2 regions of the Lysinibacillus sp. NPDC097868 genome follow, and region 1 is predicted to be linked to the other one. Evidence: riboswitches for the same ligand, from Rfam matches in the RefSeq annotation. Region 1 holds a riboswitch; the other holds the start of a gene.

Region 1 (8,851 bases):
AGAGTCTTTTCGTTTAATTTGTACCTGAATTTAACATATCAATCAAGTCAAAAATACTAGGTTAGCATTAAAAAAACGTTAAAAATATGAAAAAAGTGGAGTTATTATCAGACGATAGTAACCCCACTTAAGGAATGTTATTTCCAATTAAATCCTTTTTGTGCTAGAAAGCTATTAATGTGTGGACGACGCTGTTCAACTAAAAAGTCAGCCATTTGCTTTGTCCAATTATCAATTTTACGATTTGAGGAACGACTATTGTAATATGCCTCCATTGTTTCATTGTAAGCAGGTAACAGTTCCTCATATTTTTCTGTATTGTATGCATTTTCATGAAGGATAGCAGCTACTGGTAAACGAGGCTTAACCTCATTGCGTCGAGCAGGAACGCCAATTGTTAAACCGAACAATGGGAATACATAATCCGGTAAATTAAATAAATCACTAATTTCTTCAGGCTTATTACGTACACCGCCTATATAACAAATACCGTATCCCATAGATTCAGCTGCAATCACAAAGTTTTGCGCAAATAATGATACATCTGCTACGCCAACAAGAACGTTCTCAGCCGAATCTGCGACAATATCAACGCCTTCTAATTTCCCTGCCATTTGTAGTCGTTTAAAGTCTACACAAAATACAAAAGCACCACCAGAAGTTTCGTATTGACGTGGATTTCCTGACAGCAAACCTAGCTTTTCTTTTTTCTCCTCGTCTGTTACCCAAATTACGCTATATGCTTGTACAAAGTGAGAAGTTGCTGCCATCTGTGCAGTAGCAATTAAATCCTCAACGATTTCTTTAGATATAGGATTCCCATCATAGATACGAACCGAAGAGTGGTTACGTAATAATTCTTTAACCATCTATAAAGTCCCCTTTTCCCAATTAATATACCAAGAGCATATCACGATTTTTGGCTAAAATCGAATCAAATCCAATATAAAAAAGGGTGAACTATTAAGGTGAAACTATTTTCGAATAATTAAGTCTAATGTTAATTCGCTCGTAAAGTAAAATATTTTGTTAGATATAGCTTAAATGTTCTGAATAGTGTAAAATTATGTATGGCGACAGGTTATTTATCTCCTGTTTTTTTACATTGGTTGGGTGTACCGATGTGGATGTGAAGGACAAATAATCTAGTTGAAGTAAATAAATGTGGGATGGAGGAATAAGGAATGGATGAAAAGTTAGCAAAAAAGCTTCGTAATGAACAATTACGAAACAAAGTCGTATCAGCAGAAGAAGCAGCATCTTGGATTAAGGACGGCATGGTACTTGGTATGAGTGGATTTACACGTGCAGGTGACGTAAAAGTGGTACCGCTTGCACTTGTTGAGAAAGCAAAAACAGAAAGCTTCAAGGTAGATGTATATACAGGTGCATCACTTGGACCTGAAGTTGACCAATACTTAGCAGAAGCTGGTGTTATTCGCAAGCGTGGACCTTTCCAAGGAGATGCAGGCATTCGAAACATGATTAATAGTGGAGAAGTCACTTATGTTGATGCCCATTTATCACACAATGCTGAATTAGTACGTCAGGGCATTATTGGCCCGATTGACTTTGCTATTATTGAAGCTGCTGCTATTACAGAAGATGGCTTATTAATTCCTACAACTTCAGTTGGTAACTCTCCGATTTTCGTACAAGAAGCAGACCAAGTTATCATCGAGCTAAACGTAGCACAGCTTGATGCATTAGAAGGTGTGCATGATATTTTTGTTCCAGGACCACAAGGTAAACGTGATCCAATTCCAATGCTAAATGTGTCAGATCGTCTTGGTACAATTGGCATTCCACTAAATTTAGACAAAGTAAAAGGCATTGTTATTTCAGATATTTTAGATGCGCCATCAATGATTGTTCCGGCTGATGAAGAAACAGATATTATGGCAAATCATCTACTGAATTTCTTAAGAGAAGAAATTAAAGTAGGTCGTTTAACGACGAGTTTACGCCCACTACAATCAGGTGTAGGTTCAGTGGCAAATGCTGTATTATTAGGTTTCAAAGATTCCGAGTTTGAAAATTTAGAAGTTTATTCGGAAGTACTACAGGATGCTGTATTTGAATTAATGGATGCTGGAAAAGTAAGCTTTGCATCTGCTACTTCTATTACCCTATCTGAAAAAGTAGGAAACCAAGTTTACGGAAATTTTGAAAAATATGCAGATAAATTAGTATTACGACCACAGGAAATTTCTAATCACCCAGAAATTATCCGTCGACTCGGCTTGATCTCTGTAAATACAGCGCTTGAATTAGATATTTACGGGAATGTAAATTCAACTCATGTTTCGGGTACAAAGATGATGAATGGTATTGGAGGTTCTGGAGATTTTGCTCGTAATGCACGATTAGGTATTTTCGTGACAAAATCGTATGCAAAAGGTGGGAAAATTTCTAGTATTGTTCCAATGGTTTCGCATGTAGACCATACTGAACATGATGTGGATGTTATCGTAACGGAGCAGGGCGTTGCAGACTTACGAGGTCTAGCACCTAAAGAGCGTGTCGGTCTAATCATTGAAAACTGTGCGCATCCAGATTATAAGGAGCAATTATGGGCGTACTTCAATGACGCAAATGAAGCAACAGGTGGTCACCATACACCGCATGATTTAGAAAAAGCACTTTCTTGGCATGTGAATTTAGCTAAGAACGGTACAATGCTAGATCCATCATTTGCAAAATAATATATTTAAAAAGTGTTAGATTGACTGCCATCAATCTAACACTTTTTGCTATGCGTTGATGTCCCGTTTGCGGATGCATTCCACGGCACACCGTAAGCCACAACCGTCGCTGTCGCGCTGTCAGTTGCGTCTGACATTTGTGCTGTTTCCGCAGGAGTCACCGCCCTCGCTACCACCAACTAGTGTCCTCGAAGTTATGTCTCATCCTCTTGTTTTATGCTGATTTTTTAAAGGCAGATGTTACTTTCGGTTCTGTTCCATGGAATAGCCTTTTAATATTTTCGATATGCAAGATGAACGCTATGCATAAAAGTAGAATGGAAATGATCGTTGGGCCAATTCCGGGTATCCATAAATAAGTTGCTGTACAAAATACAATATAAAATTCTAACACACCGACGATTAAATAGTTTGTAGCTAAAGATAAAATCACAAATAATATAAGTGCACATAAAGCAATTTTCCAATCGACAGCAAGTAAAATCCCAATAATGGAGGCAGTACCTTTGCCACCTTTGAAGCCCATATGGAATGGGAAGTTATGCCCTAAAATAACACTAGCAGCCATTGTATAGATTAAGAGCCACGTTTGTATTTCAGTGAATTGTGACGCATTAGAAGAAAAGTAGTAGATGGCACAGAGAATAGCACCGACGCCTTTACCAATATCAATCAGTGCCACTAATATGCCGTATTTCCAACCAAGAGAAAGCGTTGCATTTGAGGCACCAGCATTGCCATGACCAGTCTTTTTTAAATCTACACCCGATAGAAATTGTGCCACTTTAGATCCGTGAATACAGCCGATTAAATAACCAATAACAATAATAATAAAAAAAATCATAGCTTTTTCCATAAAAAATGCTCCTTTCATTTTTATTTTTTATATAGTGTATGTGCTCTTATTACGTAAATTAGCAGACAGAAGTTTCAGAAAAAAATAAATTTTACTGTTGACAGAAAAAAAGTCTATGTTTATACTGTGTAACAACGATGGAAATTGAATCACATACTCTTATCAAGAGCGGCGGAGGGATAGGCCCTATGATGCCCGGCAACCAGTGAGTGACGAACTTGCTAAGGTGCTAATTCCTACAGATTCTTACTTGGATCTGGCAGATAAGGGGAGGAAAACTTGCAACCGCAACCCTCTTCTTAACTGAAGAGGGTTTTTGTTTTCTACACATAAATCCTCCTCATCTCCGGTACCATCGTAAAACCATTAAGGAGGAAGAAAATATGTCGAATTTCAAACCAGAAACATTACTATTACACGGTGGTCAAGAGCCAGACCCAGTGACAGGCTCTCGAACTGTACCAGTGTACCGTTCAACAGCTTTCGTATTTAAAGACACTGCTCATGCGCAACGTCTTTTTGCATTAGAAGAAGCGGGCAATATTTACACACGTATTACAAATCCAACTGTAGATGTTTTTGAAAAACGCGTCGCTTTATTGGAAGGCGGTACAGCAGCAGTAGCACTTTCATCAGGTGCAGCAGCTATCGCATTTTCAATTTTAAATCTAGCAAGTGCAGGGGATGAAATCGTAGCAGCAAGCTCTTTATACGGAGGAACATATAACTTATTAGCAAATACACTACCAAACTACGGTATTAAAACAATTTTTGTAGATGAAACAAACCCTGAGAACTTCCGATCTGCGATTAATGAAAACACAAAAGCAGTGTTTGCTGAAATTTACGGCAATCCAAGTTTAAAGGTTTTAGATGTTGAAGCAGTAGCAACGATTGCACATGAAAATGGCTTGCCTTTAATTATTGATAGCACATTTGCTTCACCATATGGCGCAACGCCAATCGACTTCGGTGCAGATATAGTTGTTCACTCAGCGACAAAATGGATTGGCGGTCATGGTACAACTTTAGGTGGCGTAGTTGTAGATGCTGGGAAATTTGATTGGACACAAGGTAGATTCCCTAGATTTACAGAGCCAGACACATCTTATCATGGATTACGATACGGAATTGATACTGCAGCGGCTGCATTTGCCACAAAACTGCGTGTGCAATTACTACGTGATTTTGGCCCAACATTAAGTGCTGATGCTGCCTTTAACTTACTACAAGGTTTAGAAACGCTTCATTTGCGTATTCCTAAACACAATGAAAATGCGTTAGCAGTTGCTGAATATTTACGTAACCACCCATCCGTGGAATATGTAAACTATAATGGATTAGAGGATTTTGCTTCCCATGACTTAGCGAAGAAATACTTGAAAAATGGCTTCGGTTCAGTGCTTACATTTGGCATTAAAGGTGGACGAGAAGCAGGTCGTCAGTTAATAGACAGCGTGAAACTATTCTCACATGTAGCAAACGTTGGAGATGCAAAATCGTTAATTATTCACCCAGCATCTACAACCCATCAACAATTATCTGCTGAGGAATTAATCCAAACTGGCGTATCCGAGTCGCTCATTCGCTTATCAATCGGTTTAGAGGCAGTTGAGGATATAATTGCAGACTTAGAACAAGCAATTGCACAAGTAACACCTACTGAACAAAAAGTAGAAGCTTAACATAAATTGATAAATTAGATTCATGTCGTAGCGTTAACGTATTTTCTCATTCGAAATGCCTCATTTGGTAATGCGTATAACGTTGCTACATCAATCATTACCTCATTTGGTAAGTTATCTGAAATTTCCTATAAATAATACCTAGTATTTTTATAAGTATTGTTGACTTGATTAAAACCATGCTATATACTAGGGATTAAGTTAAATGTTCGAATGGCTACCAACCTAGAACAATTTTAAAGAGTGTCGAGGTTACGTAATTCTAAATGCCGCTTCTGTTTAGGCGGTAACAATCAATTTGTTTTCATAAGTGCTCCCCCACTTTTGAATATATGAAAAGAGTTTAGCTACATAGCCAGTAGCTATGCTCGCTTTAAAAAACTGATCGAAAAGGAGTGTTATAAATGGGAAATATTTATCGGGCACAAAATGTAACAGCTTATATAATTTATGAATTAAATGAAAGTCATCATTTTGTGAACAACCTATCCATTCAAAACTTACTTTCGACAGTTGAAACAAAATGGCAACAAACTTTTGGACATAGTGCTTTTGAAGAAGTCGTATATGCTAATGAAGAGGGCTATGTAGTTAAAGAAGTTTTTGAAGAGTATGATGCTTACGGTATAAGTCATATTGCATTACCGGCGACAGAATATTATTTAAAATACGGATCCTTTCAATTAATTGAACGCACATATGCAGTACCAAACTTTACACAAGAAGAAGTAATGCTAGTGCAATCAGCTTTAGCGCAATATCGTTATCGATTATTTTTACAAGCAAGTTAACTTTCCCTTATATTTTTTAGCTCATTCTCTACTGCTATAGGGAATGAGCTTTTTGTTGCGTTTCACGTTACTTGTGGAATTAGTTACTGCTTTTCAAAAACAGCTTATTCTATAACGGGTATCTTCATACATATATAATAGAAGAAAGGCATTTCTTTTTTTAAAAGAATTCGTCAAAAGTTGTTCAAAAATTATAGATTTATTAATAAAACGTATAATAAAGGCAATGAAACCGATTTCTTTTGCACTCCTAGAGAAAACAATTGTCCATCCTAGAAAGATTTTTCTTGTGCAATGTATTTATTTGCGTTACAATTTTCTTTAGGTTAAATTTTGAATTATTTGAATATGTGCTTGTAGGCACAGACTTTATTTATATATAAAACTGGAGAAATGTACGTTGGAGGGAATAACAAGTATGGCAACTATAAAGGCAGCAATCTTAGGATTTGGAACTGTAGGTCAAGGTATCTATCATATATTGAATGAAAAGCGTGAAGAACTGAAACGGAAATTAGGCATTGAATTGGTAGTAGCAAAAATATTAGTAACGGATACTAGTCGTGAACGTGTTCCAGGTACTGCTCATTTATTAACAACAAGTATGGATGAGGTTTTAGCGGAGCCTGGCATGCAAGTTGTATTTGAAGCAATTGTCAATGAAGAACCGGCATTTGGTTATTTAAAGCGTGCAGTTGAACATAAGTGTCATGTAATTACAGCAAACAAAGTGATGTTTGCAAAACGTGGCTTAGAGTTACAAGAGCTTGCAAAGTCAAATGGTGTATTCGTGGGCTTCGAAGCAACAACGGCAGGCGGCGTGCCTGTTATTAAAACGATGAAAAATATTTTGCTTGTAAATGATGTAAGCCGTATTCAAGGTGTGTTGAATGGAACATCAAATTATATTTTAACAAAAATGCGCGCACAGGGCTGGTCCTTTGAGAAAGCTTTAAAAGAGGCGCAAAACTTAGGTTACGCAGAAGCTGACCCGTATAATGATGTATCTGGTCAAGATGCCTTTAAAAAGCTAATGATTTTAAGCGCATTAGCATTTGGTGAGCAACCAGATTGGGCTGACGTCGAAGTAATTGGCATTGACTGTATCTCAGCTGAACAGGTAAAGGATGCTTGTGAAAAGGGCTTACGTTATCGCCATGTAGCTGAAGTGGAGAAACTTACAAATGGTAAAGTGGTAGCAAAGGTTGGTCCACAATTAGTAGATAAAGAGCATCCGCTTTATCCGGTTGATGACGTTAATAATGCGGTTGCGCTTGAAACGAATTATATTGGTACATTAACATTAGTAGGTCCAGGCGCAGGCATGTACCCAACGGCAAGTGTGATGGTTGAGGACTACGCTGAGATTATCGGAAAACGTGCAGGATTTGTAGTAAGTATTTAGTTAAGTAGGTGCCAGGCACTCAAACAATTTTGAATTGTTTGAGTGCCTGGCACTTTTAAAGTTTAGTCTTCGTCCTTCACGTCAATATCTTCAGGAATAGGTGTGTTACGCCAAATTTCTATTTCTTCTTTTATCCGTTCTAGCTGTTCAAAATAGGTACTAAATTGTCCACTATTAATCAATATTTGATCCCCATCATAAATTGAACGGATGCGTCCTTCATAAACAAGTCGTAGTATCTGCTCCTCAGGCATGCCAAGTTCCAGGGCTGTTTCTTCAATAGTTTTATACATAAACGGTCGCTCCTTTTAATGTTATTATTATACCTCCTCTGTTATAGAAAACATAATAATGAATTGTATGTAAGGAAAGTAAGTTGGGAATTGTTTGATTTTGGATAAATCTGTATAGTTAACAGTAATAGTGTTAAAGGTTAGGAGGGTATCAGCATTGGTTTATCCATATTTTTTTGTACTTCTAGCAGCTATTTTATGGGGAATGACAGGGACAGCACAAACTTTTTTAGATAATGGCGTATCGCCGTTTGCAGTGGCAACTATTCGCTCAGCAATTGGTGGTGGTTTATTATTAGTTGTAGTAGTGTTGTTACGTAAAATTACTTTTCGAACATGGTCCTGGAAATGGACAATATTGGCGGCGGCAAGTATTGCTTTATTCCAAGGTCTTTTTTTTACATCTATCCGTCTAACAGGCGTAGCGATTGGCACTGTTGTGACAATTGGTAGTGCCCCGATGTTTTCAGGCGTGCTGGAGTGGCTACTTTTGAAAACGCGACCAACAAAAGTATGGGGCGTCGCAACCGTTATGACAATTACAGGATGTATTCTATTGTTTATTAATAATGGAGATGGAACTATACATATGGGTGGCATAGGGCTAGCCATTTGTGCGGGTGTTTCTTTCGCAGTATATACAAATATAAGTAAAAAACTAATGGCACAGCAGGAAGCATTACCTGCAGTTGCTATGACATTTTCGATTTGTGCACTATTATTACTACCGTTTTCAATTGGCAGTGGATTTAGCTGGCTATCAGATACACAAAACTTATGGACAATGCTTTTTATGGGCGTTATGTGTACAAGCATAGCGTATTTATTGTTTTTAAGTGGTCTTCAGAAAATTAGCTCGTCATCTGCTGTAACTTTGTCCCTTGCGGAGCCCTTAACTGCAGCAATGTTAGGCGTAGTGCTAGTTGGCGAGCATTTAAGTATAACATCTTGGTTTGGTGTTGTAATGCTACTTGGTGGCATTGTGGTTCTTACATTTGCAGGGAGGAAAAAATAGAAATAGTAAGCATGGAAAATGGTAAAAGCTTAAGAAATTCTTCATTTTTATCCTAGTTGGTTTTTAAGATTTTATATGTAGACTATTAGTTGAGAGCGAGG
Region 2 (8,851 bases), on a different contig from region 1:
CTTCCATCAATGGTCCATTAATAATATCAAGCGGTGCGTCATAAATTTCACGAGCGGCATCAAGATCTTCAATAAGCCCCTCTTTCGTACCTTCTAAAATATAATAAGCTAAGCGTCCTTCCACTGTTTTCGGAATATCAGCTTCAGTTTTCTCTTTCTTTTTATCACGATAAAAATCAGTGAATACCGCTAATGTTTCATCATTTGTATTGAATAATAGGTCATTTGCAAGCTTAATTTCCTCTTCAGGAATCGAAGCATAACGCTCTAACTTCTCTGTGTTGACAATCGCGTAATCCAAGCCTGCCTGTGTACAGTGATATAAATAAACAGCATTCAATACTTCACGGCCAACTGGTGGTAAGCCGAAGGAAATATTACTTACTCCGAGAACAGTTAACGTGCGAGGTAATTTTTCTTTTATAAGACGAATGCCCTCGATTGTTTCAAGTGCTGAACCAATATATTGTTCATCCCCTGTACCAACTGGGAACATAAGCGGGTCAAAAATTATATCCTCTGGTGCTAAGCCCCATTTCTCTGTTAATAATTGATAAGAACGCTCTGCAATTTCTAGTTTACGATGACGATCTACTGCCATCCCTTGCTCATCAATCGTACCGACAACTAAAGAGCCACCATATTTTTTCACTAGCGGCATTACTGCGTCAAAACGTTCTTCCCCATCCTCCAGATTAATAGAGTTGATAATGGCTTTACCTTGTGAAAATTTCAGCGCTTCTTCAATTACTTTCTCATCTGTAGAATCAATTACAAGCGGCACTTTTACTTTCTTAACAACTTCCTGCATAAAGCCCCGCATATCCGCTAATTCATCACGATCTGGGTTCGCTAAGCAAATATCTATAACATGTGCCCCATTTTTCACTTGTGCACGTGCGATTTCTGCCGCTTCCTCATATTTACTGTCAATGATTAAATTTTTGAATTTTCGAGAGCCAATAACATTAGTTCGCTCCCCAATAAACAGCGGACGCATCGAATCATCGTATACTAAAGGCTCAATACCTGATACTACATGACCATGTGTGCTTTCTGGTAATTGTCGCGGCTTTTCATCCTTCAATACCTCTCGGATTGCGGCAATATGTGCTGGTGTTGTTCCACAACAACCGCCAACAATGTTAAGCCAGCCTTTTTCAGCAAAACCTTTTAATTTTTGAGATAAAGATTCTGGTGATTCATGATAGCAACCTTCCTCATCTGGCAAACCAGCATTTGGATAACAGCTAATATAGCCGGTAGAAAGCTCCGCTAACGAACGAATATGATCTGTCATAAACTCTGGACCTGTCGCACAGTTTAAGCCGACAGATAACGGCTTAATATGCTCAATTGATATGTAAAAGGCATCAATCGTTTGCCCTGCTAGCGTTGTGCCCATTGGCTCAATCGTGCCTGAAATCATAACAGGTAGTTCTTTTCCAGTTTCCTCAAACGCACGTGACACCCCCAGTGTCCCCGCTTTTACATTTAGCATATCCTGACTCGTTTCAAGAAGCAGTACGTCTGAACCCGCTTCGATGAGGGCCTTTGCCTGTACATAAAAGTTTTCTTCAAGTTCATCAAAGGTAATACCGCCAGTTACTGATAATGTTTTCGTCGTTGGACCCATTGCTCCTGCAACAAAACGGGGCCACTCTGGAGTAGAAAACTCATCCACTACTTTGCGCGCAATTTCCACCGCACGTTTATTAATTTCTTCTGCCTTAGACCCAAGATTATATTCATTTAATACGAGAGGCGTACCTCCAAACGTATTTGTACAAATAATATCCGCACCAGCCTCTAAATATTTACGGTGAACCTTTTCAAGCACATCAGGTCTAGTTAATACAAGATTCTCGTTACAACCATCAAGCTCCTCGCCACCAAAATCTTCAGCTGATAAGTTTTCATTTTGAAGCATTGTACCCATTGCGCCATCCAGAATTAATATTCGTTTCTCTAGTTGCTCTTCAATCAAGTGCTTAGCCATCTATACTTACCCCTTTTTTCTGTTCATCCAATTGCTCAATAAATTTCATTAACTCTAGCGTCATATCATAGCGTAAAAACGGTGTAATTAAGTAAATACCATTGAAATACTCTGCAGCTACTTCTACTAACTCTTTAGCAATTGCAATCCCTTCTAATGTTGAACGTTCCTTATCTTCACCACATGCCTTCATACGTGACAGTGCATCGTCAGATAGTTTGATACCTGGTACTTCATGATGTAAAAACTCAGCGCTCTTATAGCTCGTTACTGGCATAATACCAATATAAATTGGTGCATCTAAATGCTTAGTTGCCTCATAAATTTCAATGATTTTTTCTTTCGTATAAACTGGTTGAGAAATAAAGTAATCCGCACCATGCTCTATCTTTTTCTCTAGTCGAGCCACTGCTCGGTCTAGTACACGTACATTCGGGTTAAATGCTGCCGCTACAGAGAAGTTTGCCTTTTTACGAAGTGGCTTTCCAGAAAATGAAATACCTTCATTCAACTGTTTAATCAGCTGGATTAGTTCCATAGAAGATACATCATAAACGCTTGTGGCACCCGGGAAATCACCTACCTTAGTCGGATCTCCAGTAACTGCTAGAATATCATGAATGCCAAGTGCATTTAAGCCCATCAAATGTGACTGTAATCCAATTAAATTACGGTCACGGCACGTTATATGCGTTAATGGCCGGACACCGTGCGTTTCCTTCAATAACGCACCCATTGCCACATTACTAATGCGGGGCGATGCGAGTGAATTATCTGCCATCATCACTACATCAGCGCCTGCTTCATATAATTTTTTCGCACCTTGAATAAAGCCGTCAATTTCTAAATGTCTCGGTGTGTCTAACTCCACGATAACCGAACGCTCGCGCTTTACCTTCTCATGCAATGGCTCATACGTTGCAGGCTCTGCTTCACGTACAACCTGTACTTTTTCAGGCTTAGCAAACTTTTCTTCAATAGGTGTTAACTCTTCTAAATATTTTTTCGCTGCTGCTATGTGCTTTGGTGTTGTTCCACAGCAACCACCGATTAAACGAACACCTTGGTCAACTAGTGCAACTGCGGCACGACCAAAATAATCTGCTTCTGACTCATATACGACACGCCCATCCTCTAAATCTAGCAAGGATGCATTTGGATATGCAGACATAAATGCTTTTTCAGGAAGCTCAACTCCTTCAAATGCTTGAATTGTATGATGCGGCCCTAAACGACAATTCACGCCTACTACGTCTGCACCAAGAGCTTCTAGCTCGTGCAATGCTTGATTTAATGCCATTCCATTTTGTAACACGCCTGGTTCATGCATCGACACCTGCGCAATAATTGGTAGCTTTGTTTTGGCACGTAACATTTTCAACGTTGCGCTTAACTCTTCGAAATCATAATACGTTTCAAGTAAAAGGCCATCTGGATTGCCTGCAAGTAACACATTTGCTTGCTCTTCAACTGTCGATAAAATTTCCTCTAATGTTGCATCACTTTTACGAATACCACGGATGCCCCCAATTGTGCCTAACACAAATTGTCCGCCATCTGCTGCGGCACGTTTTGCAATCGTGATTGCCGCTTCATTAAACTGCTGAACTCGCGATTCTAAACCGTAGCGTGCTAATTTAATAGCATTAGCACCGTAAGTATTTGTCTGAATCACATCTGCACCAGCAGCAATATATTCTTTATGGATTTTTTCAATCAATTTCGGTCTCTGTACATTCATTTCTTCATGGCAGTACTCCAAGCCGTAGCCATATAATACAGTACCAATGGCACCATCTGCAGTTAACACATGTGTTTTTAACTTTTCTAGCAATCCCATAAAACGTAACCCTCACTTTCCTTGTATCCAAAAATATAAAAAGCCTTCTTTTACAAAAAAGAAGGCTTTAACGAATCGTAATTGTTTTTCCTTCTCATCTTCGACCAAAAAGGTCTTCTGGATTTAGCACCTGACATAAGTTGGTTGCTGAAGCTTCATAGGGCCAGTCCCTCGGCTTCTCTCGATAAGAATGTAGTATGAATTTTTCAAATAATTAAAAGAATCATATCGTTTACAGGCGATAGAGTCAAGACTATTTCACTCAACAAAGGAGATTTCTCCAGAAAAATATCAAATTTTCGCATTTATTTTACGGTTATACTAGTTTTTCTGCAAGTTCTTCGCCTATTTTTTTACCATTTTGAATACAAGCACCAATGCCTACTCCGAAATAAGAGCAGCCTGCAATCGATAAATTTGGATAGCTTTCTGCAAGCTCAGCTGTTAAGCCCTTCAATGCCTCATGATGTGCTAAATCGTATTTTGGCATTTGATCAATCCATTTCGCAACATTAACTACAGTTGGCTTTTCATCAATCCCTAAACTTTTCTTTACATCGTCTAATGCGACAGCAGCTAGTTCTTCATCTGTCATCTTACATAATTGTTCATACGCAGGATTGATGCTCTTATAAAAGAGTCGTACAAGCAATTTACTATTAGCAGATGTATGCTTCCATTTTCGACTTGTCCAAGTTGCTGCATTGCATTGGACATTTGAATTATGTGACACAATAAAGCCTGTTCCATCTGCTGGTAGCACTGCATCCGGTACATCAAAACCTAGGTAAATTGTTATTGCTGAAGCTGTAGTAAATTCCTTAAAATAATGATCTAACGATGGGTCCTGTAATAAGTTTTTCACCGCTTCATTCGGCAGCGCTAATACAACGTGATCAGCCTCAAGCTTTCTACTATTTGCTAATGTAATTGTATATTGCCCTTCATGTTTCTTTACACTTGTTGTTGCTACGCCCTTGATCATTTCTACTTCTGTTAACGTTTCTTCAAGTCGATCAATCAGAGACGATAAGCCTTTTTTAAATGAAACAAACTTTTTATTGGAAGCTTTCATAAATTGTTCGCGATTTGCATCAAACCCCTTGATGATGCTACCGTAATCATCTTTATAATCGATTAAGTACGGCAATGTAGAAGCAATCGAAAGTTGATGTAGGTCACCAGAATATACTCCTGCTAATACTGGCGCTATTTGATTTTGCACAAGCTCTTCACCTAAGTAATACGTTAAAAACTCGCCTATGGAGCTTTCTTTAGTAAAACCTTTATTCGGCATCGTTAAGTCCTGTAATGCGATTTGCTTACCAGCTTCTGATACAAGCGTACTTGCTTCCAGAGATGCTAAACTCATAGGAATACCGAATGTTGAATCAGCTGGTATTGCATGTAATTCGTCGTTTGTATAGATATAAGATACTCCTGTTTCGTTGTACACTAGCTCCTGTTCAAAATTAAGCTCCTGTACTAGCTCCATGACGCCTTTATGACGAGCTACAATTGAATCAGCGCCCGTTTCCATTATAAAACCATGGTCATATGCGGAGTGTAGCTTTCCACCTAAGTATGCATTTTTTTCAACAAGTACTAGGTTTACATCTATTTTTTTCTCCAATACTTGACGTTGTAGATAATGCATCGTACATAAACCTGTAATTCCGCCACCTAATACAACTATTGTTTCCATGAAGAATCGCCCCTAATTTCTTTATTTATCTCCTATTAGTATAAACTGTTTTTGCAAACATTTACGTTCAACCCATTACAAATTTAGCAAAAATGAAGCACTCAAAAAATAAATAGAAGAATACTGCCGTTGATTCAACTACGGGTAAATTGTTTGAGTGCCTGACACCTAGCATAACTTTGGCTTCCTATAGCGCAAATATTCACTGCGCTTTTCGCAGGCACACTATGAGCCGTAACAGTCGCCTGTGGCGTGGTTTATTGCGGCTTACAGTGCGTGCGTTCTCCAAAAGTTTTCGGGGATTTTTACTTAGTTAGTCTTAAAATGCAAAACTTGAAATTGTTTGAGTGCCTGTCACCCTTCTTCCGATACAAATAAAAATCCACTTCGTTTTCCGTAAAGGAGGGCAAGAGCACAAAGACCATAAAGCTCCTATCCTACCTGAGGAAAGCAAAAGCGGATTTTAAATTAAGTTTTATTTAGAGGACATTTAAGCCCCATTTTATGAAATCATTAAATTAGTTTAAGTTTTGTGCAACATTCGCTAATTTATCTGCTGAATTTGTGACTTCATTAAATGCAAGTCCAAGCTCATTAAGAATCTGAGCCACAGCCAGCACTTCTTTTTCCATGCGATCATTTTGACACTTAGCTTGTGTCATAGCATCTAAAATTTTGTTAAATTGCCCCTCAGTTTGAGACATGTTTTCCTCACCTGACGCAACTTCTTCCTGAATATGACTAAGCGTGTAGGCAAGATTATCCGTTCGCTCCGTCGTTTTTTCTAATAATTTAGCTACGGATGTGACAGATTCCTTTGTTTGACTAGATAATTTACGAACTTCATCTGCTACAACACTAAAGCCTTTCCCCGCTTCTCCAGCACGAGCTGCTTCAATCGCTGCATTTAAAGCTAATAAATTTGTTTGATTTGCAATGTTCGTCACAACATTCATAATCTCTTCCATTTCCTTAGACATTTCTGTCAATTGCTTAATATTGTCTGTAATATCATCTACTGATTGAATAATGTTACTCATATTTTTCGATTGATGTTGTAGACGTTCCCGACCTTCAATCGCCTGACTTTCAGCTAGCGTACTGACCTGTAATGATCTTTTCGCCAATTCCTTAATCTCATGTGATTGATTATTTAATTGATGGAATGAGGCATTTGTTTCTTGAGAAATTGCAGCAAGACCCTCTGAAGATTCCACGATTTTTCTCTCAACTGCCTCTTTCTCACGTTCTACATTTTCCTTTAGGCGTTCGACTGTACTTTCAAAAGCCTCTAATACAAGCTGCTGCTCAAAATTAGAAATTTTAGAGATTGCACGAATTGTATTAAATTGGTCCATAGGATGTTCTACATGTTTTTCTACCAAGTCAATAAATGAAATGGCTAAATCTTGGAAAGCACAAATATACCATTGTGTTCTAAGGCCGATATGTACATGTACTTTTGCGATACTTACTCGTCTTTTATAAAACTCTTCATCTATTGTACCGTTAAACATTTCAATAATATGCCGACGCAATGTGACCTTCAACTTATCTACAGAACTATGTTTATTAATAATATCTACTAAACTTTGCTCAGTTCCAATCATTCCATAAAATCGGTCAACGATTTGATTAATGTTGTCCTCAACAAATGGTTTAAAAGCCTTTAAATATTGTAAATCTAATTTGGTCAAATTTAACATTTCAATCTGCTTCACCAATGTTCGTGAGTTCGGAACATCCATTGTCACTGAGTATTGTTGTAAATCTAATGCCATTGCCTTTTTCTGTTTTTGAAAAATCACACTTTTCCCTCTTTCATATACGAGTTCTTTTGAAGAGCTGAGCATAATCTATTTCCGTTTACCCAAATATATTTATAAATATACGAAAAAATACCACGACCGCTAATAAATTAACAAGAAAATAATATAACAAAATAACATCATAATAATCAATAATTCATTAATTTTACATTTTAAAATTACTCATTTACATTATACACTTTAAATATAATTGTCAATTTATTTTAACCTATATTTTACCATTTATCACTATAATATTTAATACTAAACAAAAAAGTTATCCATCATGGAAATGTGATAAAATTACTAATTCAACATTTTTCGTTAGCTATATCGACGGTCTTTTTACTAATTAAAGAATATTGTTTGAATTACTCCGAGCATAATTAAGTATCAGCAATTTCACTATCTATCATTTATTTATTCCAACGAGGTCATTTAACCTAAAACCACATCTAAAAATGGTTCAAAAAGACCAATAGTGATATGGTTAATAAATAGTTTTAAATAACCACTCTAATAATTGACCAATTATGCAAAGATTTAATCCATTGTGTACTTATTTCTTTGTAATGACGTAAAAGCATTATTTTCTTTATAACAGCAAAAAACCCGCAATGGCTAGTTTATAACTAACCATTGCGGGTAATTCCAGTATAACAACATTCGGGTTTTACAAATTATCTAACTCCTCAAGTAATTGAGACGCTTCTTCTATTCCTGCTTCTGCAGCAAGTCCATACCATTTCTTCGCTTCTTTAATATTCCGTGATATGCCTTCACCTTTATTGTAAATGTGGCCAAGTTGTAATTTTGCTTCAGGATCTCCTTGAAGTGCCGCTTGCTTGAACCAATGAATACCTTTTTCAATATTACGGATTCCCGTTAACCCCTTGCTCCAAATAAAGCCCAAATCATAAAATGCATCTACATGATATTGTTCTGCAGCTCTTTCAAACCAATATAAACCTCGATTTACATCACGAGTTTGCCCTAAATGACCTTCTAAATAGATTCCACCAAGCCTATATTCCGCTTCAACATAGCCTGCCTCAGCCGCTTTTTTATAGAAGTTAAATGCCTGCTGCTCATCTATAGCAATCCCTAGTCCTTGCTCATGTATAATACCTAATGTAAACATTGCCTCTGCCACACCTTGTGTTGCTGCAACATCAAACCATTTCTTAGCAAGCACCATATTTTCTGATACGCTTTCCCCATTAAAATACATATCAGCTAAGTTATTAGCTGCATCTGCATGCCCCTGATTCGCAGCTGCTTCATACAATTGGAACGCTCGATCATAATTCTCGTCTACACCTATGCCCTCAAAATAATAGTTACCAAGTGCATATTGAGCATCTGCATTACTTTGTTTTGCTGCTAGTTCAAACCATTTTATCGATTTTTCTGGCTGGAAAGGTGTATCATCGTTTGTACTATAATATTCTCCTAGCTCAAACTGGGCATCTGCATCTTGTTCTTCAATGGCTGCTTTG

Evidence for each region. Region 1 has a riboswitch for S-adenosylmethionine ahead of ACIQXJ_RS18010 (O-acetylhomoserine aminocarboxypropyltransferase/cysteine synthase family protein). Riboswitches for the same ligand answer to the same signal wherever they lie in the genome.
Region 2: linked by a shared signal. The riboswitch ahead of ACIQXJ_RS23445 (bifunctional homocysteine S-methyltransferase/methylenetetrahydrofolate reductase) and the one ahead of ACIQXJ_RS18010 (O-acetylhomoserine aminocarboxypropyltransferase/cysteine synthase family protein) in region 1 are both predicted to bind S-adenosylmethionine.

The regions. Positions count from the first base shown of each region.
Region 1 covers NZ_JBIWBS010000003.1:251,383-260,233, reverse strand. The annotation lists gene chrR (class II chromate reductase ChrR) at 138-869, opposite strand; gene scpC (succinyl-CoA:acetate CoA-transferase ScpC) at 1,185-2,705, shown strand; gene ACIQXJ_RS18020 (hypothetical protein) at 2,741-2,884, opposite strand; gene ACIQXJ_RS18015 (glycerol-3-phosphate acyltransferase) at 2,920-3,561, opposite strand; SAM riboswitch class I at 3,718-3,831, shown strand; gene ACIQXJ_RS18010 (O-acetylhomoserine aminocarboxypropyltransferase/cysteine synthase family protein) at 3,945-5,246, shown strand; gene ACIQXJ_RS18005 (hypothetical protein) at 5,651-6,037, shown strand; gene ACIQXJ_RS18000 (homoserine dehydrogenase) at 6,456-7,442, shown strand; gene ACIQXJ_RS17995 (MerR family transcriptional regulator) at 7,505-7,735, opposite strand; gene ACIQXJ_RS17990 (DMT family transporter) at 7,893-8,750, shown strand.
Region 2 covers NZ_JBIWBS010000009.1:52,195-61,045, reverse strand. The annotation lists gene metH (methionine synthase) at 1-1,999, opposite strand, end outside; gene ACIQXJ_RS23445 (bifunctional homocysteine S-methyltransferase/methylenetetrahydrofolate reductase) at 1,992-3,839, opposite strand; SAM riboswitch class I at 3,931-4,030, opposite strand; gene hemG (protoporphyrinogen oxidase) at 4,156-5,544, opposite strand; gene ACIQXJ_RS23435 (methyl-accepting chemotaxis protein) at 6,063-7,352, opposite strand; gene ACIQXJ_RS23430 (SEL1-like repeat protein) at 8,026-8,851, opposite strand, start outside.